DNA from 4 places in the Arthrobacter sp. FW305-BF8 genome. Region 4 is predicted to be linked to each of the others. Evidence: riboswitches for the same ligand, from Rfam matches in the RefSeq annotation. Region 4 holds a riboswitch; each other region holds the start of a gene.
The links. Region 4 has a riboswitch for cyclic di-AMP ahead of LFT45_RS01145 (NlpC/P60 family protein). Riboswitches for the same ligand answer to the same signal wherever they lie in the genome.

Region 1 (7,258 bases), on a different replicon from region 4:
ACGATGCCCTCGGCTCGGTCGCCGTGATCGCCGCCGCGGTCATCATCGCCCTCACCGGCTGGACCCGGGCAGACGCCGTCGTGTCCCTGCTGATCGGCGCTTTGATCATTCCCCGCACCCTGAAGCTGCTGCGCGAGACCACCGATGTGCTGATGGAAAACGTGCCCCGCGGCCTGGACCTGGCCAGGGTCCGTGAACACATCCTGGCCCTGCCCCATGTGATCGACGTCCACGACCTGCACGCCTCCCTCGTCGGTTCCGGAACCCCGGTCCTCTCGGCCCACGTCACCGTCCAGGATCACTGCATGCGTGACGGACACGCCGCGTCCATCCTCGCGGACCTGCAGCGCTGCGTCGCCGAAGACTTCGACGTCAGCGTCGAACATTCCACCTTCCAGATCGAACCCGCCGCCCACCGAGACCAGGAAAGCATGCCCCACTGATGACACCAGCACCGACCGCCCCCACACCCCCAGATCCCCGGAAACCTGCCGGCACGGCCAGGAAAGTCCGCCTCGTGCTGTGGACACTGCTCGCCTTCATCGCCGTCGCCGGAGTGATCGGGTACGCCGTCGTCACGGCCACCAAACCCGCCCCCACCGCCGCGGCGCCGGCCGCCGACGCCCAGCTCGTCCGCGAGGACAGCCACGCGATCACCACACCGGCGACAGAGAAAGCACAGCTCGTGGAGTTCCTGGACTTCGAATGCGAGTCCTGCCGGGCGGCCTACCCCCTCGTCGAAAAGCTGAAAAAGGAATACGGGGACCGGATCACCTTCGTCCACCGTTACTTCCCCATCCCCTCCCACCGCAATTCCGGCACCGCCGCCCTCGCCGCGGAAGCCGCCGCCCAGCAGGGCAAGTACGAGCAAATGGTCGCTAAACTGTTCAACACCCAGCCGCAGTGGGGCGAAAAACAGGACTCCCAGGCCGCCCTGTTCCGTTCTTTCGCGCAGGAACTCGGCCTGGACCTGGCCAAGTACGACGCTGCCGTCGCCGACGAGGCAACGAAGGACCGGATCCGCAAAGACATCGCCGACGGCAAGGCACTCGGTGTTTCCGGGACGCCGACGTTCTTCCTCAACGGCGAAAAACTCACCCTGGACACCGAAGAACAGTTCCGCCAGTTGCTCGCGGACGCCGCCAAATAGGGGATACTGGCCTGTTCCAAGCCAGAGCCGGGTGGAAACCGGGCCAAGGGCATCCAGGCCTCCCCGCTCCCTGTCACCAATGGAAGATCAAAACTGATGAAACAACATCCCAGTCCAGGTTTTCGGGCGCTTCTCCGGCTGGCCGCTGCGCTGGCCACCCTGGTGTCCGCGTCTGTTGTGGCTGCGCCGGCCATGGCGCACGATAGCCTGTCATCGACTGCGCCGGCGCAGGATTCGGTAATCACCGCGGCGCCCGCAACGGTGTCCCTGACGCTGTCGGAACCTCCCATTAATTCCGAGAGCCTGAGCCTTAGTGTCATCACGGTCAAAGACGGCGGCGGAAAAACGGTCAGCAACGGGAAGGTGACCGTGGATGGGCCCAGGTTATCGACCGCTGTTGCCACCGGGAGCCCCGGGAAGCATACCGTCCTGTGGCGGGCCGTGTCCTCCGACGGTCACCCGATCGAAGGAACATTCTCCTTCACGGTGAAGCCCCCCGCTTCCGTGGCCACGGCGCCAGCGGCTTCAGCCGCACCATCTCCGGCCACGGAGACTGCGGCCCCGACAGCAGGCGCCACCACCCCTGAGCGGGTGGCGCCGCCGGATAACAGCAATGCCCCGCTGACACTGGCCATCGCGGGGGCGCTTCTGGCCCTCGCGATTGGCGCAACCGTTTTCTTCCGCAGGCGTCACCGGAACGACAGCGTCTGATCCGGGAAGCGGCCGGTCCCGTTGAAGCGGGACCGGCCGCTTCCGTCAGGGCCGTCCGGTGACGGCGGCCTGGCCCCGGCGGCCGCGGACTGTTCTGAGAACAACGCCCCCGACCGAGGCGCAGGCCATCACGATGAAACAGGCGACGCCGGCGTTGAACAGCACGGGGGTGAACCAGGGCAGCGGAGCTGATGAGTCAGCCGCCGTGATCAGCGACGCCCAGTAGCCGGCAGAACAGGCAATCCAGAGGGTCCCGGCAGCCGCTGCCGCCCAGGACAGTTTGGAGAACCACGGCCCGGTGGCACGGTAGGAGAACGCCACGGCGATCAGCACAACGCCGGCCGCCGCCAGCAGCTGCGCGCCCAGCAGGTACGGCCCCCCGACAAGCCCGACCGGGATGGCGAGGCCGCCGAGGAGGATCAGACGGCGGGCACCCAGCGGCATCCTGGCCGCGGCGGGGGCCGCCACCGGGTGTGACTGCGGGCGGCCTGGGGATTCAACTGGCACTTCTTGTCCTAACGTCCCGGCAAGGGGTGTGGGGCCGTTCTGCGCTGCGGAACGGTCGGGTGGGCAGGCACCAGATCCCGGACCAGAACAGGCTGAGGGCCGGTGAGCCGCAGCCCCCAAGGCAGCGGCTCACCGGCCCACAGTATCGGGCGCTCTACGCGCCCGGGCGGACGAACGTGACCGGGCCGGTCGCGGTCAGCCAGGACAATGGATGAACAATGGTCTCGTTGACACCGTTCATGCCCCCGCTGAGGACCTTCCCGCCGCCCACGTAGATACCCACGTGTCCGGGCTGGACCACCATGTCCCCGGGCTGAGGGGTGCCGACGACGCTGCCGTAGTTCATGAACTGCATCGGGGCAAGGTCACCGACGGGGATGCCGGCTGCTCCCAGAGCTTTTTCGACCATGGCTGTGCAGTCCTGGGTGATGCCCAGCTGCGCATAGGCAGCAGATACCATCGCCGCGTTGACGCCCGCCGCCGCGGGGGCAGGGGCCGGCGCGGCCTTGGCCTGCACGGACACTACAGGCTGTGCCGGCGCCTGGGCTGCAGCTGCGGGCTGAACCTGGACGGGCGCAGCGGCAGGCTCAACCGCAGCCGCCTGAGGCTCAACGGCCGGGGCAGCCTCAGGGGCCTGGTCAACAACGGGGGCAGGCGTGGAGCTGACGGCCGGGCGCTCGAAGGAGATCCGGACATTCGAGCCTGCGCTGACTGCTCCGGAAGCCGGGGCGGCCGCTTCCGGAGCCGCGGCCGGCACCGCTTCCGGCTGAGCCGGGGCGGCCGCGGCGTTGGCAGCAATACCGCTGGTCAGCACGAGGCCGGACGCCGCGGCGATCACGGCCGCCTGGCGTCCCATGGTGCCCGTGTTGGTCGAGACTGCGGATGAGATGGCGGCGAGCCGGCTGGTCCGTGTGGGGGTTGCGCGATGGCGCGCGACAGCTTGACGTGAAGACATGACAAAGGCCTCTCCCAGAGCCTGCGGGGTTAGCTGTCGGATTCGGATGGGAGACACCCGGCCGCACGAACACCCCGCATGAGTGCGGAGGTGGCGCGCGGCTTCACCCCAAGGCCTGCTTAGCGAGCAGGCCGCATAGTGGTTTCCCCGTCTCTGCCGGACGATGTATGCGAACGAATCCCGGGCAGCGGCAGAGTTAGGCAATCTGCACGGGAGTGCCCGCTATCGGAGAGCACAGGCACGCGCTACACGATAGCGTGTATCCACGGCCATGTCACATTAGGGTAACGCCCGTTTCTGCGCCGGCCGACAAGCCCGGGCGCTTCCCCTTTTGCAGAAGCGCCTCCCGGGCGCGGCTGTTGACTAACGCCATTCCGATGCGGGAGCACGGATAGCGGAGCCCGCGTAAATGCAGATCAGTTAAATCCCCGCGCGCCTTCCTGGATGGGCCCGGCGATGCGGGTCCACGCCAGAGGCTGCCAGAACAACCAGCGCCGTGATGCCGAGATCGAACAGCGCGGCGGAGAATTCAGGGAGGGACGGGGAGAGGATGCTCAACCAGAACATCGTTGTAGAGGCTGCCCACGCACCCCCGCAGAGGGACGCGAGCCACCGCTTCCCAACCATTCGGCGAGAAGCGAGCATCCCGCCAAGGCCGATGAGCGCGATGAATCCCAGGTAGAACAGGACCGTGGCAAATGAGGCCGATGATGAGCGCCCATCGGCGTGAGCGAGGACGCTCACCCAGTAGGCAACCGTTGCCGCGATCCACGCTGCACCCGCGGCGGCCGTCAGTGAGACCCTGCTGGCGGACCCTGTGCGCGCCGTCCGTACGAGGGCCAGCAAAATGAGGTAGGTAAGGTAACAATCTGCATGATCGTGAAGAAATGCCCGCTTGCAAGGCCAACGGCACCGCACAGCACGCCGGTGAGGACCAGGCCCGGTGTGGAGAGCGGCTGCCTGCGTGTCGAACCGCGGGCAGCCGCTGCCGCACGGTGCTGATCTCCCGTTCCAGCGCCGGCCGTCATGATGCTCTGGCCTTCCCGGTCTGCTTCATGCTGGTTTCGCGGGAGCGGCAGTGTCGGGCTGGTTGCGCCCTCCTGGTGCTCCCTCACACACCCCACGCTCCCAACGGAACCTTGGGGAAACCTGCAGATCTGCGGGGGCGGTCCTGCGGGGGCCACCATGCAAGGATTTTCCAAGGCGTGGCCGCCAGTCTTGGACCAGCACCGGCGCCGATCCCCCTCACGCAACGGCACGCCTGTCCGGCAGCAGCGGTGCCGGAGGAGGACGTCATGTCGATCGTGATGCGGTTCGGCTCGGCCGCGGTACTGCTTATCGCCGGAGTGCTGGCACTGGTATGGGCATACAGGTACGGTGGCGGCGCCGACGCGGGCGCGGTGGATCTGACTGGCCCGGTGGTGCGGTGGGGCCTGCCGGCGACCAAGCTCGTCCTGAATGTCGCCGCCGCGTGCACAGTGGGTCCCCTCGTGTTGGCCGCGTTCGCCTTGCCTGCCCGGGAGCCGGCCCGCAAAGCGGCACTGCGGCTCGCCGGCTGGTCCGCGGTCCTCTGGTCCGCCAGCGCTTTCGTCTACACCGGTGCAAACTTTCTGTTCATCGCAAACCGGCCGGTCTCGGCAGGTTTCGATGCGGCTTTCATCGTGTACCTGACCACCATTGATGCCGGCCGGGCAGGGATTCTCACCGCCGCGGCGGCAGCCGCAGTTGCGTGGTGCTGTTTCCGGCTGGTCAGTCCGGGAGCTCTCGCCGGCACGGTGCTGCTGGCGTTTTCGGGGCTCGTGCCGCTCGTGCTGAAGTCGCATGCGGCTGGCGGGGGCGGCCACGCTGACACTACCGCAGGGGTTGTTGTGCACTCCTGGGCGGCGGCTGTGTGGGTAGGCGGGCTTGTGGCCCTGGTGCTCCTGCGCCCCCTGCTGCCCGGAACCCGGCTCGCAACGGCCGTACGGCGGTACTCGACGCTGGCTCTGGTGTGTTTCATCAGCCTGGCAGGGTCCGGTGTGCTGGCCGCCCTGGCGCAGATCAACACCCCGGCCGATGTGCTCAGCCCCTACGGGGTCATCGTCGCCGTGAAGACGGGGGCCTTCCTGATCCTGGGGCTTTTCGGTGCACTTCACCGCCGCCGTGTCCTGGCCAGGCTCGACCGGGATCCGCACGCGCGGCGGAGCTTCACGGTCCTGGCCATAACGGAGCTCGCCGTCATGGGGGCTGCCTCCGGCCTGGCTGCAGCCCTGGCCCGGACCGAAACTCCGGCCGGGGCGGGCGCGACGGGGACGCCGCTTCCGGGGCCCGGCTTCTGGGAATACCTGTCACGGTTGTCGGTGGATCCTCTCTGGGCGCTGGCATGCGGCTTCGCTGCCTTTTTCTATCTGGCCGGTATCCGACGGCTTCGGACAGATCGCAGGCGTTGGCCGCTGCACCGCACGGTTTCCTGGATAGCCGGAGTGGCTCTCCTCTTCGCAGTGACCAACGGCGGTCTGCGGATCTCTCAGGAATCTTTTTTCAACTCCCAGGTTCTGGCCCAGATGACGCTGTCCGCCCTCGTCCCGCTGCTGCTCGTCGTGGCGTGTCCGCTGACCCTGGCACGGCTGACCATCAGGAGCAGAACAGACGGCAGCATAGGCGTGAGGGAATTTTTGAACGGCACCGTCCAGCGCCTGGTCATCGCGCCAGCCTCGGACCCGATCGGCGCCGCCTGCGCGCTGGCTGTTGCACTGTTCGTCCTCTACTCCACGCCCCTGCTGGAATGGTCAGCCAGCGGACAAATCGCCTATGCGGCTGCCGCCGGGATCGCCCTGCTGTCAGGATGCCTGTTCACGTCGGCCCTCTTGGGGGCAGGCGCCGGCAGCGGAAAGCACTCGTCCGCCAACCTTGCACTGGCCGGCGCCGCCGTCCTGTATGCGGTCCATGGATGGCGGTCCGGAATCCGGGACCTCGGGGCGAACATCTCCGGGAACGACCCGGGCGCCGCGCCTTTTTACGGCGCTCCTTGGGAGAGTCCGGCGGCCATGACGATCTGGTCTGTTGCAGCATTAACCCTTTGCATTATCGCTAGGGTCGTCGCTGCCCGCCGGCGCTCAGGTTCCGCACCCGGGCCGTCCGGTCAACCAGAAGGGGATGGAGATGCGGGCCCCACCGTTCCGGGGAGAGATAACCCGAAATATGCGAGGCGCGCCGGATCTGGCCCACTCATCCGGAGGTAGCGGCAAAGTCCTGGATGAACCTTGACAATCTGACCACAAGTGCAGAACGCACGTCGGGCGGAACTTCGGCATGGAGTGGAAGGATCTCCCGGTCCTTTTCACCCGTCCCGGTTCATGCTTGCTGGACGCATTGGGCAGTTCGATTCAGGAGCCTCCCTGCTGAGGGCACGGCCCGAACCCGTCATGCACATCGATGACGGCGATGACCGGTTGGCAGGGGGCGAGGCGAAGGCGACGGTGAGGTTGATGCGTCCGCACCCGGGGGGCAGTGGTTTCTGGCTGTTCGATCAGGTTGTTTGGCCTAATGGATCAAGCCGTAGCGGGATAATGAGGCAATGGCCAAGACACGCGCCCAGCGCATCAAAAAGCACGGCAGCAAAGCGGCGCTACCAGACCAGCAGCTGCCACCGGCGATCATGAAACCCACGACCACCCGGTCACCGCAGAAGGCGGAGGGCAACAGCAACCTGATCGTCATTGCCGGCGTCGTGGCCAGCCTTTTCCTGTTCTGGTACCTCCACCTGCTCACACTGAATCAAATGACCCAACTGTCCGGCGGGCTGGCGATGCCCGATTCCCTCATGGGTGGTTTCTCCACCGAGTACGTTGGACAGCTGCGCGCCGTCATGGACGACGACGCCCGCGGCCAGCTCAGCTACATCCACAAGACCGCCGGGACCCTGTTTCCACTGATTTTCGGCTTCAGCTGGCTCC
Region 2 (7,258 bases), 340 kb from region 4:
GACCGACGGCAAGACTTTCGCGCTTACGGCCCAGGTGCTGCAGCTCGGTTACGCCTACCTTTCAGGTCTTTCCTTGCCGCAGCTGGCCCAGCCGCACCTGGAAGAGCTGTCCCTGAAGCTGGGGGAGTCGACGTCGGCAGCGGTGCTGGACGGGACGGACATCGCCTACATCGCAAGAGTCACCACCCGCCGGATCATGACGATCGGCATCACCGTAGGCACCAGGTTCCCCGCCTATGCGACGTCGATGGGTAGGGTGCTGCTGGCCGGGCTCCCGCCGGAGCAGCTTAAGGAATACCTGGCGGCGGCGGAGATCAGGCCGCTCACCCCACGCGCGGTTGGCACGGTGAAGGACCTTTTGGCCGTCCTCGACAAGGTCCGGGCTCAGGGCTGGTGCCTCCTGGACCAGGAGCTGGAGCTGGGGCTGATGTCCGTGGCCGCTCCGGTTTATCACGGCCCGAAAGTGGTGGCCGCCGTCAACGTCTCGCTGCAGGCACAGTCCGTGGCCGCCAAGCTGGACCGTGAGGCCTACCTGGAGTCCGTGCGGAAGGAAATCGTGGCCACGGCGGAGCGCATTTCGTCGGACTTCTCCAGCGGGCGGTAAGGGACGCGGTTAGCCGCCGCCCTCCCGCCACGGTCCCTTGGGCCATAGACTCTAGCCAACTACGTGCAGCAGTGCCGCTCCGTGGTCTGGTCCTCGGGCCTGAAATGGGCAGGAGCCGCTGCACCGTTGGAAGGGAAGTTGCGGGTGAAGCTGGGGATAGCGCGGGAGCGCCGGGAAGGCGAACGGCGGGTCGCTGCGACGCCGGAAACCGTAAAGCAGCTGGCCGGACTGGGCCTGGAGGTGCTGGTCGAATCCCGGGCGGGTGTTTCCGCCGGGCACGCCGACGACGAATACCGCCAGGCAGGTGCCCGCATCGTTGACGACCTCGATCCCGCCGGGCTGGACATCCTCGCCCATGTACGTCCGCTGGAACTTCCGACGGCGACGGCCCTGAAGCGCGGCGCCGTCACCGTGGGCCTGGCCTCGCCGTCGTCCGAACTCGCCACCGTCAGGGCGCTGGCCCAGGGCGGCGTCACGTCCTTCGCACTGGAACTCGTGCCGCGCATCTCCCGGGCCCAGTCCATGGACGCCCTGTCCTCGCAGGCCCTCGTGGCCGGCTACCGCTGCGTCCTCGAAGCCGCCATCCGCCTGCCCCGCTTCTTCCCGCTGTACATGACCGCCGCCGGAACCGTCCCGCCCGCCCGGGTGCTGGTGCTCGGCGTCGGCGTGGCCGGGCTGCAGGCGATCGGGACGGCGAAGCGGCTCGGCGCCCGCGTCTCCGCCAACGACATCCGGCCCTCCTCCGCCGAAGAAGTCACGTCCATGGGTGGCACCTTCATCAAGCTGGATCTGGAGACCGCAGAGGCGGCTGGCGGGTACGCACGCGAGCTCACCGCCGACCGCGGCGCCCTGCAGCGGCAGCTGCTGGCTCCCCACGTCGCCGATGCCGACGTATTGATCACGACGGCGGCTGTCCCCGGCCGGCACGCCCCGCTTCTGGTGACCCGTGAGATGGTGCAGGGCATGCGCCCCGGATCGGTCGTGGTCGACCTCGCCGCGGAGTCGGGCGGCAATGTGGAGGGGTCCGTGGCCGGCCGGGACATCCACGTCCCCACGGCCGACGGAAAGGGGACCGTCGCCGTCGTCGGCCTCAAGGACGCGGCGTCGGCCATGCCCACGGACGCCTCCCGGCTCTATGCGAAGAACGTGGCCAACCTGCTGGCGCTGATGACGCGGGACGGGACGGTGGACCCGGATTTCGACGACGACGTGATAGCAGGTGCGTGCCTGACGCACGACGGCGTGGTGCGGCACCCGCCGACGGCGGAGGCTCTCGCGGTGGTCGCGAGCGAGGCGGACAACGGACTCGCCGATGAGTTGGCGGACGGGCCAGTGAAGACATCGGAAAACGAAGGGGTGGTCTGATGGACGGCATCAGCCTGCTGACCATCACCGTGCTTGCGGTGTTTGTCGGCTTCGAAGTGGTGTCGAAGGTTTCCAGCACGCTGCATACGCCCCTGATGTCCGGCGCGAACGCGATCCACGGGATCATCCTGGTGGGTGCCATCATCGTCGCCGGCCAGGCAACGCACCCCTGGGTCCTCGCGGTGGCGCTGCTGGCGGTGGTGCTTGCCACGGCGAACCTGGTGGGCGGCTTTGTGGTGACGGACCGCATGCTGGAGATGTTCCGCGGCCGCAAGCCGGATAAGCCGGCCAAGCCCGGTGCGCCCGGGTCCACGCCAGTTACGGGCGCCACACTCGCTGACACCAAGGAGAACACGGAGGCCACTCGGTGACCCTCCTCGACCCCAACGTCACCGCCCTGCTCTACCTCGCGGCAGCCGTCTTCTTCATCCTTGCGCTGAAGGGCCTGAATTCCCCGCGAACCGCCCGCCGCGGCAACCTCATCGGCGCCTTTGGTGCGGTGGTCGCCGTCGTTACGGTCTTTTTCTCAACCCGGCTGGACAACGTCCCCCTGATCCTCGGCGCCATAGCCGTGGGCTCCGGCGTGGCAGCCCCCGTGGCCAGGCGCGTCAAGATGACCCAGATGCCCCAGCTCGTCGCCCTCTTCAACGGCGTGGGCGGCGGCGCCGCTGCCCTCGTGGCGCTGTTGGAACTGCCCCATGCGGAGGACGCCTGGGTGCGCGTCGCCGTCGTCTTCACCCTGCTGGTGGGGGCGGTGTCCTTCGCCGGTTCCGCCGTGACGTTCGCGAAGTTACAGGAGCTCATGACCACCCGCCCCGTCGTGTTCCCCGGCCTGCCGGTACTCATGGCCGCAGTGCTGCTCGCCGCCGTCGGTGCGGCGGCCGCCGTCGTGCTTGGGGGTTCACTGGTCCTGGCCCTCCTGCTCCTGCTGCTGGGCCTGGTGGCAGGCGTGCTGCTGGTGCTGCCGGTGGGCGGCGCCGACGTGCCGATCGTCATCTCGCTGCTCAACGCCTTCACTGGCCTGGCGGTCGCGGCGTCCGGCCTGGTGCTGGGCAACGTGCTCCTGGTGGTGGCCGGCACGCTGGTGGGGGCGTCCGGCACCATCCTCACCCGGGCGATGGCTGCGGCCATGGGCCGAAGCGTGGCCGGCATCCTGTTCGGCGCGTTCCGGGGAGGTTCGACGGCGGGATCCACCGCTGTGAGCGACCGTCCGGTCCGTTCGTCGAGCCCCGAGGACGTGGCGGTGCTGCTGGGCTACGCGCAGCGCGTGATCATCGTTCCCGGCTACGGGCTGGCCGTCGCGCAGGGACAACACACCGCGGCGGAGCTGGCGCAGGCCCTGGAATCCCGGGGTACCCGCGTGGACTTCGCCATCCACCCCGTGGCGGGGCGCATGCCGGGGCACATGAACGTGCTGCTCGCCGAGGCCAATGTGCCCTACGAATCGCTCAAGGAAATGGGTGAGATCAACTCCGAGTTCCGCACCGCCGACGTGGCGCTGGTGGTGGGCGCGAATGACGTCGTGAACCCCGCCGCCAAGACCACCGCAGGCTCGCCGATCTATGGGATGCCCATCCTTGAGGTGGCGGACGCACGGCAGGTGGTGTTCCTCAAGCGCTCCATGCGGCCCGGGTTCGCGGGAATCGAGAACGACCTCATGTTCGAACCGCAAACCACCCTGCTGTTCGGCGACGCCAAGGAGTCCCTGACGAAGGTGCTGGGCGCGGTGAAGGCCCTGTAGGGGGCAGCATCCGGGGGTTGTCCCCGGCCTTTCCGACACACCCTCGTTACTCAAATGTGACTTTTGGGGCCTGAGTGCGATAGCCTCGGCCGGTGCCCTGGTTCCGCTCAGGGCATTCCCGGGCAGAATGCCGAGCCCTGCCGCTGACCGGGATCCGTTCGCTATGACCAACAGGCAGGGACGGGGGAACCACCTTTGTATCGGCCTTGCAAGCCAAGGCCTAGGGGTTAAGTCCAGACGCTCCGCCTAGCGGCGGGCAGGACCGGGTGACTCCCATCCGAACCCGACAGCTCACCCCGCAGGCATGGGAGAGGCACATCAACCATGTCACGTAAGTTCACCGCCGCGCGCCATCGCGCCACCCCGACGACGTCCATCGCTTTGCAGGGCCTGCAGTATTCCCTCAGGTCCAACGCCGCCTCGGTTGCCAAGCCGGCGGCCGCTGCCGCCGTCGCTTCCGGACTCCTCTTCGGCGCCGGAGCCCCCGCGCACGCGGGTGCCTACGCGCCTGAGACGCCGGACGCCGCTGCTGCTGTCCAGTCCGCCGCTGGCCAGGCGCTGGCAGTACCCAGCCAGGCAGTCCCCGCACCGGCACAGGCCGCCCCGGCAGTTCCCGCGCCGGCAAGCGGTGGATCCGCTGTTGCCGGCGCATCGCACACCGTGGTGCCCGGCGACACCCTTGGTGCCATCGCAGCACGCCACGGTGTCAGCCTTGATGCACTCCTCGCGGAGAACGGCCTGTCCCTGGCGTCCGTCATTTACCCCGGCGACCAGATCCTCATCCCCGGACCGGGTGCCGTTGCAGCTCCCGCTGTACCTGCGGCCCCGGCAGTGCCTGAGGTTCCTGCCGCTCCGGCAGTTCCCGCGGCTCCAGCACCGGCTGCCCCGGCGCCTGCCAGCATGGGAATCTACAACGCCTCCGCCTCGATTACACCGGCGGCTGCAACCCAGTCAGCCAGTGGCGTGGGTGGAGCCATTGTGGCCTCTGCCCGGGCGCAGCTCGGCGCCACCCAGGACTGCACCATCCTGGTGGAGCAGGCACTGCGCTCTGTCGGTAAGTCCGTCGGCGACCTGGCCCCCGCACAGTTCTACCAGTACGGGACTCCGGTTTCCGCCCCGCAGCCCGGTGACCTGATGATTAGCGCCGGACACGTCGGCGTCTACATCGGCGGCGGCCAGGCCATCAGCAGCGGCATGAATGGCGTCAACGAAACCATCGTGCACCCGGCCTCCTGGCTCACCGGCTCCACCTACGTGCGGGTGAACGCCTAACAGCGCGTGAGCGCCTGACGGGCGGGTTTCACACAACAGCGGCGGGTGCATCAGCACCCGCCGCTGTTGTCTCCCGGAATACCTCCGGCCCGCTGTGGTCCGCACACCCGGCGGGCAGGGAAGGCCCGCCGGATTCGGTGCAGGCGGCAGCCGACTGCGCAATAAAAGTGACTGGCAAGCAACAATTGTTGACTACCGAATACTTGATCCGGTTTACTGGCACCCTGACCGGATGTGAGCTGGAACACGTCACGGCGGAAACCTTACAAGCAACGCCGAGAGTGAGTACCCGTGGACCTAATCACCACCGCCGAGGTCGAAGAGGCGGCGAAGAGGCTGATGACCGCCTTCGCGGCCACCGACACAGACGACTACTTCGACTGTTTCGCCCCTGATGCGACCTTCATCTTCCATTCCGAACCGGACCGACTTAGTTCGCGCGGGGAATACCGCGCCCTGTGGCAGAACTGGCTCTCGGATGGTTGGCGGGTCGCAGAGTGCGCCAGTTACAATGCGCACATCCAAAACGCCGGAACATGCGCCGTGTTCAGCCACGATGTCGAAACCGTCATCGAGGTTTCCGGAACCAAAGAGACCCTTCGCGAGAGGGAGACCATCATTTTCACCAGGACGGAGTCTGGCAGCGTGCTCGCCGTTCATGAGCACCTTTCTCCGGCGCCTGCTAGTCCGAAGGCGATCTCATGACGCCAGGATTTCAAAGCGCCAGCCGTAACAGAGGTCGAAAAACACGGCATCGAACCGATTCCCGCTGCCGACAGGACGGCCAAACCGCTGGACCTGTTCCGCCTGGTGTTCGGCGGCGCAAACACCTTCGCCACGGTAGTCCTGGGATCGTTTCCCATACTCTTTGGGCTGTCTTTCAAGGACGCGCTGATGGCCACTGTCCTGGGTGTCGTGGTTGGCGGCCTGATACTTTGCCCAATGGCCGTTTTCGGCCCCACGAACGGAATGAACAATGCCGTTTCGTCGTCCGGACATCTGGGCGTGCACGGCCGCGTGGTGGGATCCTTCCTGTCGCTGCTGACGGCCTTCGCTTTCTTCTCCATCTCCGTGTGGAGCTCAGGGGACGCACTGGTAGGGGGCGCGAACCGCCTGGTGGGGCTGCCTCAAAACGCCGTAACGCTTAGCCTTGCCTACGGCGTCTTTGCTGTTCTGATCCTGACCGTGTGCATCTACGGGTTCCGTTTCATGCTCTGGGTCAACAAGATCGCTGTGGTCGCGGCGTCACTGCTTTTCCTGCTCGGAATCGTTGCATTCGCGGGTACCTTCGACGCGTCTTACGCGGGGACGTTCGGGCCGGGATCCGATGCAGCTACCAACGCACTGTTCTGGCCGTCCTTCATAGGATCGGCGCTGATCGTGATGTCCAACCCCATCTCCTTTGGCGCGTTCCTCGGCGACTGGTCCCGGTACATCCCGGCTGAGACGCCAAAGCGAAAGGTCATGGCTGCTGCCTTTCTAGCCCAGGTGGCTACCCTTGTGCCGTTTGGCTTCGGGCTGGTCACGGCTACCATTATCGCCACGGAGGCGCCGGCGTTCTTTGAAAACTCCGACTATGTGGGCGGACTCCTGGCCGTTTCCCCTGCCTGGTACTTCCTGCCGGTGTGCCTCATAGCCCTGGTAGGCGGAATGTCCACCGGCACCACCGCGCTTTACGGAACGGGCCTCGACTTCTCCAGCGTCTTTCCCAAGTTTTCCCGTGTGCAGGCCACGTTGTTCATCGGGTCCATCGCCATCGTCTTCATCTTCGTGGGCCGCTTCGCTTTCAACATTGTGCAGAGCATCTCCACATTTGCGGTGCTCATCATCACCTGTACAGCCCCCTGGATGATCATGATGATGATCGGGTACGTGACGCGGCGGGGTTGGTACGACGCCGACTCCCTCCAGGTTTTCAACCGACGCCAGGTTGGTGGCCGGTACTGGTTCAACCACGGATGGAACTGGCGCGCCATGGGCGTCTGGATCTTCTCTGCAGTCATGGGAATCATGTTCGTGAACGTTCCGAACCAGTTCGTCGGTGCCCTCGGCAATCTCGCCGCGGGAGTGGACCTGAGTATTCCCGTTTCCATTGGCCTGGCTGCGGTGCTTTACCCCGCGGTGCTTTGGCTCTGCCCGGAACCTGCAGACGCGTACGGCCCGGCCGGACCAAGGTTCGTCAGGGCCGCAGCCGCGAAGAACATCCCTATTGTTGACGAGAAGAAAGATCTTGAGTCCGTACTGTCATAGCGGACCCGCCGCACCGACGCTAGTTT
Region 3 (7,258 bases), 550 kb from region 4:
TGTTGCCGGCGATGCCGAACGTGAAGCGCCGGTTTGCGGCGGTGTTGGCCACGGCCGTGGTGAGCAAGGCCAGCAGATTGGCCAGCTGCGGGTCCATCAGGTTGCGGCAGAGGTAGAAGAGGACCAGGTAGGCCAGAGTGGAGGCCACGCCGATGGTGCCGAACCGGACCAGCTGGCCGAACAGGCTGCCGCCCGGGCTCTGTTCCTGACCGCGTGAAGCGGCGGGGAGGGGGCCGCGGGCCAGGGCCGCCCGGAGTTCGGTGACGGGGATGCGGCCGGTCACCATGTCCTTGCTGAGCCGGGCCATGCCGCGGACATCCGCGAGCGCAGTCTGGACGATGTCCACGCTGGAGCTGGGGTCGTCGGTCCAGTCCACCGGCACCTCGTGGACCCTGAGGCCGCACCGTTCGGCGAGGACCAGGAGTTCAGTGTCGAAAAACCAGGCGGTGTCCACGGTATGCGGCAGGATCTGCTGGGCGATGTCGGCCCGGATGGCCTTGAAGCCGCACTGCGCATCGCTGAAGTGGGCGCCCATCAGGGACTGCAGCATGAAGTTGTAGCTGCGGGAGATGAATTCACGCTTCTGCCCGCGGACCACCCGGGAGTTGCGGGCCAGCCGCGTGCCGATGGCCAGGTCCGAGTGGCCAGAGAGCAGCGGGGCCAGCAGTGGGCCGAGCGCAGCCAGGTCGGTGGAGAGGTCCACGTCCATGTAAGCCAGAACGGGCGAGGGCGAAGCCAACCAGACTTTCCGCAGGGCGTTGCCGCGGCCCTTTTCCTCAAGGTGCACCACGGTCACCTCCCGGAGTTCCCGGGCCACCCGTTCGGCCGCCTTGAGCGTTCCGTCGGTGCTGGCGTTGTCCGCGACGGTGATGCGGAACGAGTGCGGGAACGTGCCACGCAGGTAGGCGTGGAGCCGGCGCAGGCACTCCTCCAGGTCGCGTTCCTCGTTGTAGACCGGGATGGTCACGTCCAGAACCGGTACCGCGGTGGCGGTGTCGATGGGCGACCGCCGGCTGTGCCCGCCGAGGGAATGCGCGGGCTCGTGCCCCGCGGTGCGGGCATGAGGGTGCGCGGTGCGCAGCGGAGAGTGCGGCGGGGTTCCGGAGGCCTGGTCTGTGATGGTCATGCCTCAACAGTGGCCGCTAGGGTTATGAGGGTTTTAGGGCCGAGCTGTGCGGGGGCTGTGGACGTGACATCGGCGCTCGCCGGCTGCCAGCATCGGCTGTGGTTGCCGCGTTCGCTGCACCGCGCTGCATTTGTGCACCACTTTGCCTGCGGCAGGAAGAGGGGGGACGCAGAAGGGCCCCGAATCCTTGCGGATCCGGGGCCCTTCGCACTCAGGCGTTCAGCCTAAAGCGGTGCAAAAGTGCTCGTCATCGGCTGGCTTGGCCGGGGAACTCTCAGTACCAGTTGTGGGCGAGGTGCCAGTTCAGCGCACCGCACGGGGAGCCGTAGCGCTCCTGGATGTAGTCCAGGCCCCAGTTGATCTGGGTGCGGTAGTTGGTGCGGTAGTCCGCCCCGGCGGTCGCCATCTTCTCGGCGGGCAGGGACTGGACGATGCCGTAGGCGCCGCTGCTCGCGTTGGTGGCCGTCGTGCGCCATTCCGATTCCTTGGTCCAGAGCCGTTTCAGGCACTGCATCTGGTCTGCGGCCCAGCCGTATGACCCCAGCTTGGTGGCCGCGTAGGCCTGTGCGCCGGCCGGATCATTCAGGGCAACAGGCGCAGCGGCCTTCGCCTTGGCAACGGCGGCAGCCTTCGCGGCGGCAGCCTTGGCAGCGGCCGCCTGGGCAGCGTTGGCCTTGGCAACCGCGGCGGCGTTGGCAGCGGCGGCGGTCTTGGCAGCCGCTGCGTTGGCGGCGGCAGTCTTTGCGGCGGCCGCCTTGGCAGCGGCAGCCTTCGCAGTGGCGGCCTTGGCGGCGGCAGCCTGGGACGAGGACTGCGGAGCGATGGACGCCGCGGACGGGGCAGGAAGCGCGGAGATTAGCGTCTTGTCGAAGTTCAGGGTCTGCCCGGCGTCGGCGGTGGCCGCTGCCGTTGGGGCGGCGGAAGGCGCAGCCTGGTCGGCCGCCTGGCCTGCGGCGCCGACGCCAACGAGCACGGCTGCGGCAGTGGTAAGGACGGCTGCCCGGCGCCCGAAGGACGGAAGGCTTCCGGTCAGGCGGCCCCAAGCCGTCGCAGGCCGAACCGGCTCTGCACGGTGACGGGAAATATTGCGGTCGGACTGCTGGGAGGCGCGATCAGGGCGCGCCTGTGCCTTGAATTCAGACATGGTTGATTGCCTCTCAACACCTGCGGAGTTAGCTGTCGGGTTCGGATGAGGTCATCCGGCCGCACGGAAAATTCACGTGTCGGCTTCACCCCAAGGGCTGATGCGGAAAGCCCGGGACTCTGGTTCCCCCGCCTCTGCCTGAACTAGCGGAATCCGGGAAGCGGCAGAGCTGGGCGTCAATCCGGAGATGCGGCTCTAGTGGCGGCCGCACTCTATCGACCGTACAGGAGGCTTCTGATTAAGTCACATTTAGGTAACGGACATCACGACGACGGCGCGGCGCCTTGCATGGGCAGCCGGACGGCAAATTCCGTCCGGCCAGGCCGGGATGTGACCTCCACTGTCCCGCCGTGTGCCTCCACGATGGACTGCACGATGGACAGGCCAAGGCCGCTGGTTCCCTCGGCCGACAGAACCCCGGCTTCCCCCCGCGATTCGGGGGTGCGGAGGGTTGTTTGGGCGCTAGCGGCACCGGCAATGGAACCCGTCGCCGTTGCGGATGCAGGTGCCGGGGGCGCCTGCGCCGGGGTCACACGTGACGCGTCTGCGCGGGCAAAGCGAGCGAAGACCTTGTCCACGAATTCAGGCGGGATGCCGGCGCCGTCGTCCGTGACCGTAATCACAGCGCTGCCGTCAGCCGACCGCATCACGCCGGTGGTCACCGTGGTGCCGGGCGGCGTGTGCTTGCGGGCATTCGAGAGCAGGTTGACCAGCACCTGGTGCAGCTGCGATGCATCGCCCCGAACGGACACAGGTTCTTCGGGAAGGTCGAGGTGCCACGCCCGGTCCGGTGCCATGACCTTTTCGTCGCTGACGGTCTCGATCACGAGCTGTGTGAGGTCCACGTCGCTGAGCTTGAGCGGCTGCCCGTCGTCGAGCCGCGCCAGCAGCAGAAGATCCTCCACCAGGGCGGTCATGCGTTCTGACTGGCTCTGCACGCGTGCCAGGGACCGCTGGCCGTCCGGAGTGAATTTTTCGGTCATGCGCATCAGCTCGGTGTAGCCGCGGATGGCCGTGAGCGGCGTCCGGAGCTCATGGGAGGCGTCTGCCACGAATTGCCGCACCTTCATTTCGCTTTCCTGCCGCGCCTCCAAAGCATTGGACACGTTGTCCAGCATCTGGTTCAGGGCGTGGCCCACGCTGCCCACTTCAGTTCCGGGATGGGCGTTCGACGGCGGGACGCGGACAGCGAGTGCCACCTCACCGGCGTCCAGCGGCAGGCGCGAGACCTGGGTGGCCACCTCGGAGAGCTGCTCCAGCGGTTTCATGGTGCGGCGGATGAGGACCGTCCCGGCCAGGCCGATCAGCACGAGGCCGCCCAGCGAGACGATGGTAATCGTCCACACGAGGGACGTCAGGGTGTTCTGCTTTTCCGCGAGGGGGAGCCCGGTGACGATGACGTCCCCGTACGGCGCCTGCGCGGCGACCAGGCGGTAGGTGCCTGAGGACAGTGTGCGCTCGACGGGCACGCCGTTGCGGCGGAGCTCCAGGAGGACCTGGTTGTCTGAAGGTGACAGCGAGGCGCGGGTGGAGTCGGCGGCTATGAGACCGGCACTGATGACGGCGCCGTTCTCGATTCGCGCCGTGACCGTGCCGACCCTCTGGCCGCGGGCATCCAATGGATCGGGCCTGGTCCCTTGATTGCCGAGCGGCGGACGGCCGAAGTCGCTGGAGCGGTGGGCCGCATCCGAGAGCTGCTTGTCCAATTGCTGGGTCAGATAGGAGTCCATCGAGGCGTAGCTGAACAGGCCGATCGCGCCGCAGATGGCCACGAGGAGAGCCATCGCGACGAGGACCAGGCGTGTGCGGAGGTGCCAGGTGTCCGCCTTTAGCCAGCGTCGGCGCTGAGTGCGCGCGGCTCCGGAAAGTTTTGCCACGGCCTACTCTGCCGGTTTGATGACGTAGCCCGCGCCGCGGACCGTGTGGATCATGGGCGGGTGCACGGCATCCACCTTCTTGCGCAGGTAGGAGATGTACAGTTCGACGATGTTGGCCTGGCCGCCAAAATCGTAGTTCCATACCCGGTCCAGGATCTGGGCCTTGCTGACCACGCGCTTGGGGTTCTCCATGAGGTAGCGCAGCAGCTCGAACTGGGTGGCTGTCAGCTGCAGCTCGTCGCCGGCGCGGGTGACTTCGCGCGTGTCGAGGTTCAGGACGAGGTCGCCCACCACCAGCTCGGCGGAGTCCATGGCGGCGACGCCGGAGCGCTGGACCAGCCGGTGCAGGCGCAGCAGGACTTCCTCCATGCTGAACGGCTTGGTTACATAGTCGTCGCCGCCCGCGGCGAGGCCCACGATCCGGTCCTGTACCGCGTCCTTGGCGGTGAGGAACAGCGCCGGGACCTCCGGCGCGAAGGCGCGGATCCTGCCCAGGAGCTCAACGCCGTCGAATCCGGGAAGCATCACATCAAGCACCAGCACATCCGGGCGGAACTCCTTGGCGAGCTTCACGGCCTCGGGGCCGTCGGCAGCGATGGCCACCGACCAGCCGGCCATGCGCAGGCCCATGCTCATTAGTTCTGAGAGGCTCGGCTCGTCGTCGACCACGAGCGCACGGATGGGGGATCCGTCAGGGTGGGTCAGCTGGGGAAGGTTGTTGGTCATGGAGTGCGAAGTGGCCATGTGACAACTCTCCGTTCTGGTGTTTAGCCGCCGCTTTGGCAATCCTGTGCGCCAGCTGTGAATCCCAGCGTAGCGAGCTGAAAGGCGCCGCGTACGGATTTTTCAGGTCACAGGCATGGCTCTTGCGCCGCACAGGCCAAACACAGGAAGGCTTTCCAGTCTGGAACGGACACTTCCGCAACCCCTAAGGAGATCGCAATGAGCGGACAGCAGCCTGTACCTGTTCCAGAAACCACACCCCTGCCTCCGGCGCCGCAGCCGGATGGGTACCCATACCGGCCAGGCTGGGGAGGGCCGCCGTCGGCAGGAAAAGTGGGAGGTTGGGCGGCCGGCGGCAAGCACTGGACCATGAAGCGCGGGCTGGTCGTGGCCGGTGCGGCCACGGTTCTGGCCGCTGGCGCAGGAGGCGCCGCTTACGGTTTGGGCAGCAACGCTGCCGCTGCCAGTGGAACGGCCGCAGGGGCCCAGGGCGGGTTGGCGCAAGGTGGAACGCAGGGCGGTTTGAGCCAGGGCGGCACGCAGGGAGGGGTGCCGCAGGATGGCGGGTCTTTGGGCGGTCCGGGCATGCAGGCGCCGGGAGGCGGAACGGTGCCGGGCCAGGGAGACGACTTCGCGCCCAACGGCCTGGGCGGCATGGGCAGCGGCGTTTCGGCGGCCGTCCATTCGGAGTACGTCGTCGAGGAGAACGGGGCGTACGTCACCAAGGTGGCGCAGCTCGGCAGCGTTTCCACCGTAGCCTCCGGTTCGGTCACGGTGAAGAGCGCCGACGGGTTCACCCGCACGTACACGCTCAGCGACGACACGGTGGTGAGCAACATGCTGCAGCGGCGCCAGGAGTCGGCAACCGGCGACCTGACAGTGGCCGACATCGTTGCCGGAGCCGCTGTGCGGATTGTGGCCGGCAAAGACGGCTCGGCGTTTCCGGCGGAGAGCGTGCAACTGAGCGGCACCACAGAGTCTGGCGGGAGCACACTGTCTGGCGGGAGCACCGGATCAGGCGGAGCCACGCAGCTAGGAGGAACCAGCGGCACCGGCCAGTCCAGCTGATGCAAGGACGACGGCGCGGCGCCCCGGGCGAACCGGGCGCTGCCGCCGTCGGTATGAGGAACTTGACTACAGCCCCAACCGCACCCGGAGGAAAAATTTTCCTCCGGAGCGCGTCATAGCTGGACAACCGGCTAACGGCGGCTGCGGGTTTTCGGTAACTGAAATGTCATTGAATATTCAGCGACTTCGACTGCAAAAATCGAAGAAGATTCTGTAGACCTGGCTTTCCGACCGTCCGGTCAAGAAAATAAATCGAAAAATCGGTCAACGGCAAAACTGTGAGTTATCACACAATCAGGCGGTTCGTCTCAGCATCCGGACACTTCCGTCCATTGTTACTTGCAAGTTTTCATTGTTACGTTGCACACTTTCAAATGTGAACAAGAACTCAACAGCACCTGCAGCCGCAGAACATTGGCCCAGCACACCAGCTGCTGCCGACATGCGCTGTTGTCGAATGCACGCCTAACTTTCACCACCCCACGAAGTTTTTAGGCATTCGCCCCCAGCCCAGCGTAGGGCGCCCCTCCCCAGAACCATTGCGGGGACCCAAGCATTCGAGCCGCGATGACGGCCATTCACATTGAGGTAAGCAAACATGTCAGTTGCATCCGGATACGTCCACATCTCAGTCCGTAACGCCAACAAGGCAGGCCAGCCATCTGGCCTGCGGCAGGGATTCGGCGCCCGCCCCGCCTTCGCCCCGGGTGGCCAGGCAAACAGTGTTCCCGCCGCTCCGGGTTACGCACCCCAGGGCTATAATCCGAACTCCTACGGCCAGTTGCGCGCCGTCCAGGCAGACGAAGCCGCGCCAATCACCGCGCCCACGCCGCTTGTGGCCCCGGCCGCCGCCGCACCGGTCCGCGCCGTACCCAATGAAAACGTTGCCCGCGGGTTCGTCCTGTACATGGGCATTGACGAGGAAACCGCGGCTGCCGCCGGCACCTCGATCGCCAAGCTTGCCCAGGAGATCCGGGCCTATGCCCAGTCGCTGGTTACCGGAGCCGAGAGCTACGCGGCCGTCGCTGTGGCGCCGTCCAGCGCCCCCGGTTCGGCGCTCGACGTCGTCCGTTCCACCTTCGGCGACCCCACCGTCAACGCCCGGCAGCGCACCGAGACCGCCCGCGTGCAGCCGGCCCAGGATCCCCGCCCGTCGGGTGTCCTGATCGACCTCGCCCGCCGCGAAGTGCACCTCGACGGTGAGTCCCTGAACCTGACGTTCAAGGAATTCGAACTGCTCAACTACCTCGTGGAGAACGGCACCCGCACCGTGGGCCGCGACGAACTGCTCGAGGGCCTGTGGCGGAACGCCGAAGAGGT
Region 4 (7,258 bases):
GAGTCCTCCGGGTTTCACCCGAATCCCTGCCGCTTGATGCGCAACTGCCCGAGGACCTCCCGTCGGAGGATGCCATTGAGGGGGCCAAGAGCCGGTACACCTTGATCGTGGAGCTCGCCCGGCGCGAGCGGCTCACTGTCCGGCAGCTCATCGGCAGGCTCGGCGGCGGCCGCGGGCACCGCACCTTCTCCGGGACGCCCGAGCAGGTGGCGGATGCCATTCAGGAGTGGTTCGTGAAGGGCGCGGCGGACGGCTTCAACATCATGCCGCCGGTGCTGCCCTCGGGCCTGGACGCCTTCGTGGACCACGTCATCCCGATCCTGCGGGCCCGCGGGCTGTTCCGCCAGCAGTACACGGGGCACACGCTGCGCGAGCACTACGGGCTGCCGCGGCCCGCGAGCGGATTTGCCCCTGCTGACTCCGCTGAACCGGCCGCCAGGGAACTCGCGGTTAACACCGCGGTTTAGGCTTCCTGCTTCTCCTGGAGAGGCTTCTGTTCCTGCAGGGGCTTCCGGGCCAGCCAGGCGGCGACAATTGCGCCCGAGATGTTGTGCCAGAGCGAGAAAACTGCTGAGGGCAGGGCCGCCAGCGGGGTGAAGTGGGCGGTGGCGAGCGTTGCCGCCAGGCCCGAGTTCTGCATGCCGACCTCGAACGCGAGGGCCCTGCGTGCCTTGTCGTCGAGGCGGCCGAGCTTGCCGGCCAGGTAGCCGAGGCCAAGGCCGAATCCGTTGTGCAGCACCACAGCCAGGAACACGATGCCGCCGGCCGCCAGGATCTTGCTGGCGCTTCCCGCCACCACTACCGCCACGATGAGGGAAATAACGACGGCGGATGCCCAGGGGAGCGCCGGCAGCGCCTTCGCGACGAGCTTCTTGAGGAACAGCCGGGCCAGCAGGCCCGCGATCACCGGCAGCAGCACGGTCTTGACGATGTCCAGCACCATGCCGCCGGCGTCGATGGTGAGGAAGGAACCGGCCAGGAACAGCACCAGGACGGGGGTGACCACCGGGGCGATGAGCGTGGATACGCTGGCGACGGCGACGGACAGGGCCACATCGCCCTTGGCCAGGAAGGCCATCACGTTGGAGGCCGTGCCGGAGGGCGCGCAGCCCACTAGGATCAGGCCAACTGCCAGTGAGGGCTCCAGGTGGAGGAGGGTGGCGATCGCCCAGCCGGCCCCGGGCATGATCACGTAGTGGGCCACGATGCCCAGCACCACGGCCCACGGCCTGCGGGCAACCGCGGTGAAGTCTGGTGGCGTCAGCGTCAGGCCCATGCAGAACATGATGATTCCCAGCAGGTACGGGACCGCCGGGCCAAGGGGCTTGAAGGCGCCGGGAAGCAGGAACCCGGCGATGCCGGCTGCGAGCACCAGAAGGGGAAAGACGGTCACCGCGACGCGCGCAATTTTCGCTTCCGCAGCGAGGGCCGGGTTCAGGGGGGCAGCGCCGGCCTCCGTGGCCGAGGGAGCGGTTTTGGGGTCTTTTGTTGCCTCAAGCATTCAATAATGCTGGCACCGGACCGCCGTGACGGCCAATTCATGACTGATGTCAGACAAATGTGTCGTACTGGCAAAATTCTCTGCCGCACAGCGCGACCCCGGGCGCTCCCGGTGCGATACTGGATTGCACTGGATCGGATTCAAGGGGACGGAATGATCCTAGACACGGCAACACTGCGGATTGCCTTCGCGGCGATGGCCCTGGTTCTGGCGCTGCTGTTCTACTTTTCCACCTTCCGCAGCACCCGCTCGCCCTACAGTGCCTGGTGGTGCGCGGCCCTGCTCCTGTTCCTTTCCGGCTCGGCGGCCTTCCTCCTGAACGGCACGGCGCAGCAGGTCTGGGCCAATCCGCTGGGCGACTTCCTGCTGGTGTCCGGCGCGGCAGGGGTCTGGGCCGGCGCGCGTTCCCTCCGGAACCTGAAGCACAACATCTGGCTGTCCGTCGCGCTGCCGGTCATCACCGCCGCCGCCGCCGCGGTCGACAATCCGGGATCCAATACGTGGGCCGGTGGTGCTGTCTTCCTCGCGTCCATGGCTGTGCTGATTGGCTTGGCCTCGCATGAACTGTGGCGGCTGGAACCGGGGTACTCCCGGGTCAGGATCCCCATGGCCATCGCGGCAGGCGGAGTGGCATTCTTCTATTTTTGCCGCCTGGTGGTGTTCCTCATCGAAGGGCCAAGCGGTCCCGTCTTTGCAACCTACTTCGGGTCCGCGGTGACCACGATGGTCACGATGGTGCTGCTGGTGGTGGTTTCCTTCAGCATGGCGGGGCTGAGCACCGAGCAGCAGACCCGGGCGCTGCGCACGGTCGCCACCCAGGACGGGCTGACGGGCCTCCTGAACCGCGGTGCCTTCGTGGAGGCGGCGGCCGAGGAGCTGGAACGCAGCAAGGCTGCAAACAGCGGCGGGTCGCTGATCCTGGCAGACCTCGATCACTTCAAGTCAGTCAACGACACCTTCGGCCACGCGGCGGGCGACCTTGCACTGCGGGCCTTTGCCCAGGCGTGCAGCGCATCGGTCCGGTCTACGGACCTTGCCGGGCGGTACGGCGGCGAGGAGTTCATCCTCCTGCTTCCTGGCGCAGGCCCCAAGAGCGCTGAAATCATTGCGAGGGAAATCAGCAGGAGGCTGGCAGAGCAGCACATCCCCGAACTGCTGCGGATGCCGACCGTCAGTTACGGCATTTCCACCTACAACGCGGCAACCGCCGACCTCGACGAGGTCATCGCGGCTGCCGACGTCGCTCTCTATGAAGCCAAGTCACAGGGGCGGAACCGCACGGTCAGGGGCTGAGCCGGCACCGGATCCGGAATGCATGGGGGACAATCCGGACCCGGCGATCCTGACTCGCAGCCGGAGCCTGCGGTCTTTCATCAGGCATAGACAGTGTGTTCCCTACTCCTTGTAGAAAGGTGGGAGCACCTTGGGGGGTGGCCGTGTTCCGCCGCCCCCAAGGCAGCGGAACACGGCGGTTTCTCAGCTCTGCTAGCCCGCGCGCACGAACGTGACGGGACCGGTGGCCGTGAGCCAGGACAGCGGGTGGGCCATGGTGGCGTTGATACCGTTCATGCCGCCGCTGATGACCTTGCCGCCGCCCGCGTAGATGGCCACGTGGCCGGACTGCACAATCATGTCGCCGGGCTGCGGGGTGGAGACGACCCGGCCGTGGCTCAGGAACTGCATCGGCGCGAGGTCACCCACACGGATGCCGGCGGCGCCGAGGGCCTTCTCTACCATGGCGGTGCAGTCCTGCGTGATGCCGATCTGCGCGTAAGCGGAGGCCAGCATGGTGGCGTTGACGCCTGCGGCGGCCTTGACGGGGGCCTTGGCCGCGGGAGCCGCAGCCTGGACGGTGACCTTCGGTGCGGGCGCAGGTGCGGCCGGCGCGGTTGCAACCTTGGCTGGCGCAGCGGCCGGGGCTGCCGTGACGGGGGCGACAGGCGCCGCAGCCTTCTTCACAACCGGCTTTTCGACGACGGGCGCTGCCACTACCGGAGCGGGAGCCGACTTAACCGCGGGGCGCTCAAAAGCAATCTTGACGCTGGAGGCGGCGGTGAGGGGAGCCTGGAACTGTCCAGCCGTCGCGGGGGCGGCGGCGGGAGCCTTGGCCTGCTGGGCCGGAGCGTTGGCCGCGTTGGCTGCGACGCTGCCGGTGAAGGCCAGGCCGGATGCTGCAAGGATGACCGCAGCACGGCGGCCAGAAATAAAGCGGAACGACATGAAGAAGCCTCTCCCGATGCCTGCGAGGTGAGCTGTCGGATTCGGATGGGAGGCACCCGGCCGCGGTCCTGAGCGTGGTCAGGAACTGTGCGGCTTCACCCCAAGGCCCACTTCAAGCGGGCCGAAAAGTGGTTTCCCCGTCTCTGCCGGACATGGGTATTCGAATGGTTCCTCGGGCTGCGGCAGAGTTAGGCAATCAGCGCGGGAGTGCCTCGTCGGTGAAGGAGGCACGTTTTCCACCGTACGGGAGGCTTTTCCGAATGTCACATTAAGGTAACGGGGCCGTGTCGCTTCCCGCCATGCTGATCCGCGTCAAGTAAAGGGAATGGGCGCCATGAAGTGATAATGCTCACTCTGCGGCGTTAAGCTTCCCCGCCAGACGTTCCCGCATCTGGATGCTGGCTGAATTGAGGCCGATGAGTTCCACCTCCCGGCCATGCCTGCGGTACTTCTCCGTGACCGCGTCCAGCACGGCGATAGTGGAGGCATCCCAAAGGTGTGAGGCGTGCAGATCGATGACCACTTTGTCGATGTCAGGTTCGGCGTCGCGGGCGTAGTTGAACTGCGTGTAAAGGTCGTTGGAGGAGGCGAAGAACAGTTCGCCGTCCACCGTGTAGGTGGCTGCAGTCCGGCCGTTGAGCTCCACTTCTGTCCGCTCCACGGTGGCGAAATGGGCCACCCGGCGGGCGAACATCGCCATCGCCGCTAGCACCCCGACGCCGACGCCGATCGCCAGGTTGTGAGTGACCACCACCGTGCCCACCGTGATGAGCATGACGGCGGTTTCCGACTTGGGCATCCGCTTCAGGGTGGCGGGCGCAACCGAGTGCCATTCGAAAGTGATGGCGGAGATGAAGATCATCACGGCTACGAGGGCGGCCATGGGGATGAGGCCCACGATGTCGCCCAAGGTGACTACCAGCACCAGCAGGAAGACACCGGCGAGGAACGTGGACACCCGGCTCCGTGCGCCGGAGCCCTTGACATTGATCATGGTCTGCCCGATCACGGCGCAGCCGCCCATGCCGCCCAGGAACCCGGTGATGATATTGGCCACGCCCTGGCCCCAGGATTCGCGGGTCTTGTTGGAGTGCGTGTCGGTGATATCGTCCACCAGCTTGGAAGTCAGCAGGGATTCCAGCAGCCCTACGAGCGCCATGGACAGCGAGAACGGGGCGATGGTCTGGAAGGTTTCCCACGTCAGAGGCACCTGGGGGATGAACAGCGTGGGCAGGCTTTCCGGGAGCCGGCCCTTGTCCTGGACAGTGGGGACGTCGATGCCGGCGAGCACGGCGAGGACCGTCAGGAGGACGATGGCCACCAAAGGTGACGGCACCGCCGTCGTAATCCGGCGGAAGCCAATCACGATCAGCAGGCCCGCGGCGACCAGCGGATACACCGCCCAGGGAACCCCGATCAGTTCCGGCAGTTGGGCCATGAACACGAGGATGGCCAGCGCGTTCACGAAGCCCACCATCACCGAGCGAGGGATGAAGCGCATGAGCCGGGTGACGCCCAGGACGGCGAGCAGGATCTGGAAGATCCCGGCGAGGATCACCGCGGCGATCAGGTGGTCCAGCCCATGGCTGCGCATCAGCGGCGCGATTACCAGCGCGACGGCGCCTGTCGCGGCCGAGATCATGGCGGGCCGGCCGCCAACGAAGGAGATGGTCACCGCCATGGTGAAGGAGGCGAACAGTCCGATCCGGGGGTCCACTCCGGCGATCACGGAAAATGCGATGGCTTCCGGAATGAGGGCGAGGGCCACCACCAGTCCGGCGAGGGCCTCGGTCTTGAGGCGCCGCGGGGAACGGAGCGTGGCCCGGACGGACTGGAGCTGTTCGGGCTTCATGAAAACTCTATTTCTTCGTCTGGCGATAGCGCTCGATCTGCTTCAGCCGCCGCAGGAGGCTGTCGCGCCGCGGGTGGGGGACGGCGTCGGGCGCCTCGGCGGTGAGGTCGATGTGTTTGGTGCCGTACTGCCACAGCAGGAGGTCATCCAGCAGGCGGTCCGGGCCGGGGGAGTAGCGGTGGTCCAGGGCCCTGCGGACCTCGGTGATCCGGTTGGCGCTGAGCAGCCCGGCAAGCTGGACGGTCTGCTTGAGTCCGTGGGCCGCCAAGAGTTCGGCTGCCCATCCCCAGTCGTCATCCACTTTACGGTCAACGTGCGGGAGCAGGGTACGCCACACGTCGCGGATGCGGTTGGGGGTGAGCTGCGCCGCGCCCTCTCCGTCCAGGTCCCAGTAGCTGCGGACCTCCTCGTAGCGTTCGTGCAGGTCGGCGAAGGCCGTCTCCACCGTCTCCAGCATGGCGGCGGTGGCGGTGAACTGGCGGTCGAAGTGCGGCGTCCACGCCCGCGGGTCCTCGGCCTTGAACCGGATGTCGTGCTCGATCTCGCTCCAAGCATGCGCGAACACCGTGCGGATCTGGCATTCGAAGAAGTAGCTGCCGTTCGGCGGGACGTCGGCGTTGAAGCCCTGCTGGTAGTTCTTCACGACATCGTTCTGGATGGTGCGCAGGATCAGGTGCCGGCTGGAGTAGCCGTAGGTTCCGGACTCGATCGAGCCGATGTCCTTTTCCCTGTCGCCGCGGCAGTCGAAGAGGTGCCGCTGGCGCTTTATCAGGTTGGCCACCAGTGCGTTCTCCGCCGGCAGCTTGGTGATGACGCGCACGCCCACCATGTCGTTGAGGGTGCGGAATGGGTCCGGGAACTTCAGCAGCCGCTGCCCGCCCTCTTCCAGCGGTTCCTCGGTCCGGGAGATCTTTTCCCGGAAGGAGTCCACCGACTTGGTCCGGCCGGTCACGAACAGCGGTGTGACCTCGGTGTCCTTGAGCATGGTCCGCAGTATCTGCAGGACTTCCCGGGTGACAAGCTTCAGGGCAGGCCGGACGCGCTCGTAGAGCTCCACGTTTTCCTGCACGGAGTCGCGCTGAGTGACGTCCAGGCGATCCCAGTTGCTTGCCATGGATCCAAACTATCAAGGCGATGCGACAGCAGCCGGGTGACACCCTCGCCACTGCAGCCCCTTCTGCCCCACGGGAGCGGCGTCCATGTAGGCTCGGGGCATGGCTGTTGTGCGCCGCTGTGCCCTGCAACCCCGGACCCCGGGCGCGCGGGAGGCGGCAAGGAGGGGCCGGCGCCCCGTTCGGAGGATCCTAGGAGGATGCAGTGAAGCGGCAGAAGTACCACTACGGTGACCACCCCAGCCAGTGGGGCGAGCTCTTCCTGCCGGAAACACCCGCCTCGCGCAACGGCAAGCAGCCATCCACGCGAGGCATCGTTGTGGTGATCCACGGCGGCTACTGGCGCTCACAGTACGGCGCTGAACTGGGCGAACCGCTGGCGAAAGACCTCGCGGCGCACGGCCTCGTGGCCTGGAACCTGGAGTACCGCCGGGCCGGCAACGGCGGCGGGTGGCCGCGGACGTTCGAGGATGTCCTCGCCGGGATCGACAAGCTCCGTGAGGTGGCCGGTGAGCACGACCTCGACCTGAACCGCGTGGTGGCGCTGGGGCACTCCGCCGGCGGGCACCTGGC

Region 1: another riboswitch for cyclic di-AMP. It lies ahead of LFT45_RS22845 (NlpC/P60 family protein); the one in region 4 lies ahead of LFT45_RS01145 (NlpC/P60 family protein).
Region 2: another riboswitch for cyclic di-AMP. It lies ahead of LFT45_RS21885 (C40 family peptidase); the one in region 4 lies ahead of LFT45_RS01145 (NlpC/P60 family protein).
Region 3: another riboswitch for cyclic di-AMP. It lies ahead of LFT45_RS03725 (hypothetical protein); the one in region 4 lies ahead of LFT45_RS01145 (NlpC/P60 family protein).

The regions. Positions count from the first base shown of each region.
Region 1 is NZ_CP084562.1:116,190-123,447, reverse strand. Features, by position in the region: gene LFT45_RS22865 (cation diffusion facilitator family transporter) at 1-443, shown strand, start outside; gene LFT45_RS22860 (DsbA family protein) at 443-1,150, shown strand; gene LFT45_RS22855 (copper resistance CopC family protein) at 1,247-1,861, shown strand; gene LFT45_RS22850 (hypothetical protein) at 1,907-2,368, opposite strand; gene LFT45_RS22845 (NlpC/P60 family protein) at 2,523-3,323, opposite strand; cyclic di-AMP (ydaO/yuaA leader) riboswitch at 3,328-3,505, opposite strand; gene LFT45_RS22840 (cytochrome c oxidase assembly protein) at 4,619-6,544, shown strand; gene LFT45_RS22835 (hypothetical protein) at 6,880-7,258, shown strand, end outside.
Region 2 is NZ_CP084561.1:4,825,116-4,832,373, reverse strand. Features, by position in the region: gene LFT45_RS21905 (IclR family transcriptional regulator domain-containing protein) at 1-604, shown strand, start outside; gene LFT45_RS21900 (Re/Si-specific NAD(P)(+) transhydrogenase subunit alpha) at 749-1,969, shown strand; gene LFT45_RS21895 (NAD(P) transhydrogenase subunit alpha) at 1,969-2,340, shown strand; gene LFT45_RS21890 (NAD(P)(+) transhydrogenase (Re/Si-specific) subunit beta) at 2,337-3,710, shown strand; cyclic di-AMP (ydaO/yuaA leader) riboswitch at 3,860-4,028, shown strand; gene LFT45_RS21885 (C40 family peptidase) at 4,035-4,982, shown strand; gene LFT45_RS21880 (YybH family protein) at 5,274-5,687, shown strand; gene LFT45_RS21875 (purine-cytosine permease family protein) at 5,736-7,232, shown strand; gene LFT45_RS21870 (ArgP/LysG family DNA-binding transcriptional regulator) at 7,252-7,258, opposite strand, start outside.
Region 3 is NZ_CP084561.1:806,812-814,069, forward strand. Features, by position in the region: gene LFT45_RS03720 (glycosyltransferase) at 1-1,126, opposite strand, end outside; gene LFT45_RS03725 (hypothetical protein) at 1,401-2,270, opposite strand; cyclic di-AMP (ydaO/yuaA leader) riboswitch at 2,274-2,429, opposite strand; gene LFT45_RS03730 (HAMP domain-containing sensor histidine kinase) at 2,534-4,147, opposite strand; gene LFT45_RS03735 (response regulator transcription factor) at 4,151-4,891, opposite strand; gene LFT45_RS03740 (hypothetical protein) at 5,204-5,938, shown strand; gene LFT45_RS03745 (winged helix-turn-helix domain-containing protein) at 6,537-7,258, shown strand, end outside.
Region 4 is NZ_CP084561.1:252,445-259,702, forward strand. Features, by position in the region: gene LFT45_RS01130 (LLM class flavin-dependent oxidoreductase) at 1-467, shown strand, start outside; gene LFT45_RS01135 (bile acid:sodium symporter family protein) at 464-1,501, opposite strand; gene LFT45_RS01140 (GGDEF domain-containing protein) at 1,655-2,794, shown strand; gene LFT45_RS01145 (NlpC/P60 family protein) at 2,987-3,721, opposite strand; cyclic di-AMP (ydaO/yuaA leader) riboswitch at 3,725-3,890, opposite strand; gene LFT45_RS01150 (SulP family inorganic anion transporter) at 4,071-5,573, opposite strand; gene LFT45_RS01155 (GTP pyrophosphokinase) at 5,581-6,687, opposite strand; gene LFT45_RS01160 (alpha/beta hydrolase) at 6,891-7,258, shown strand, end outside.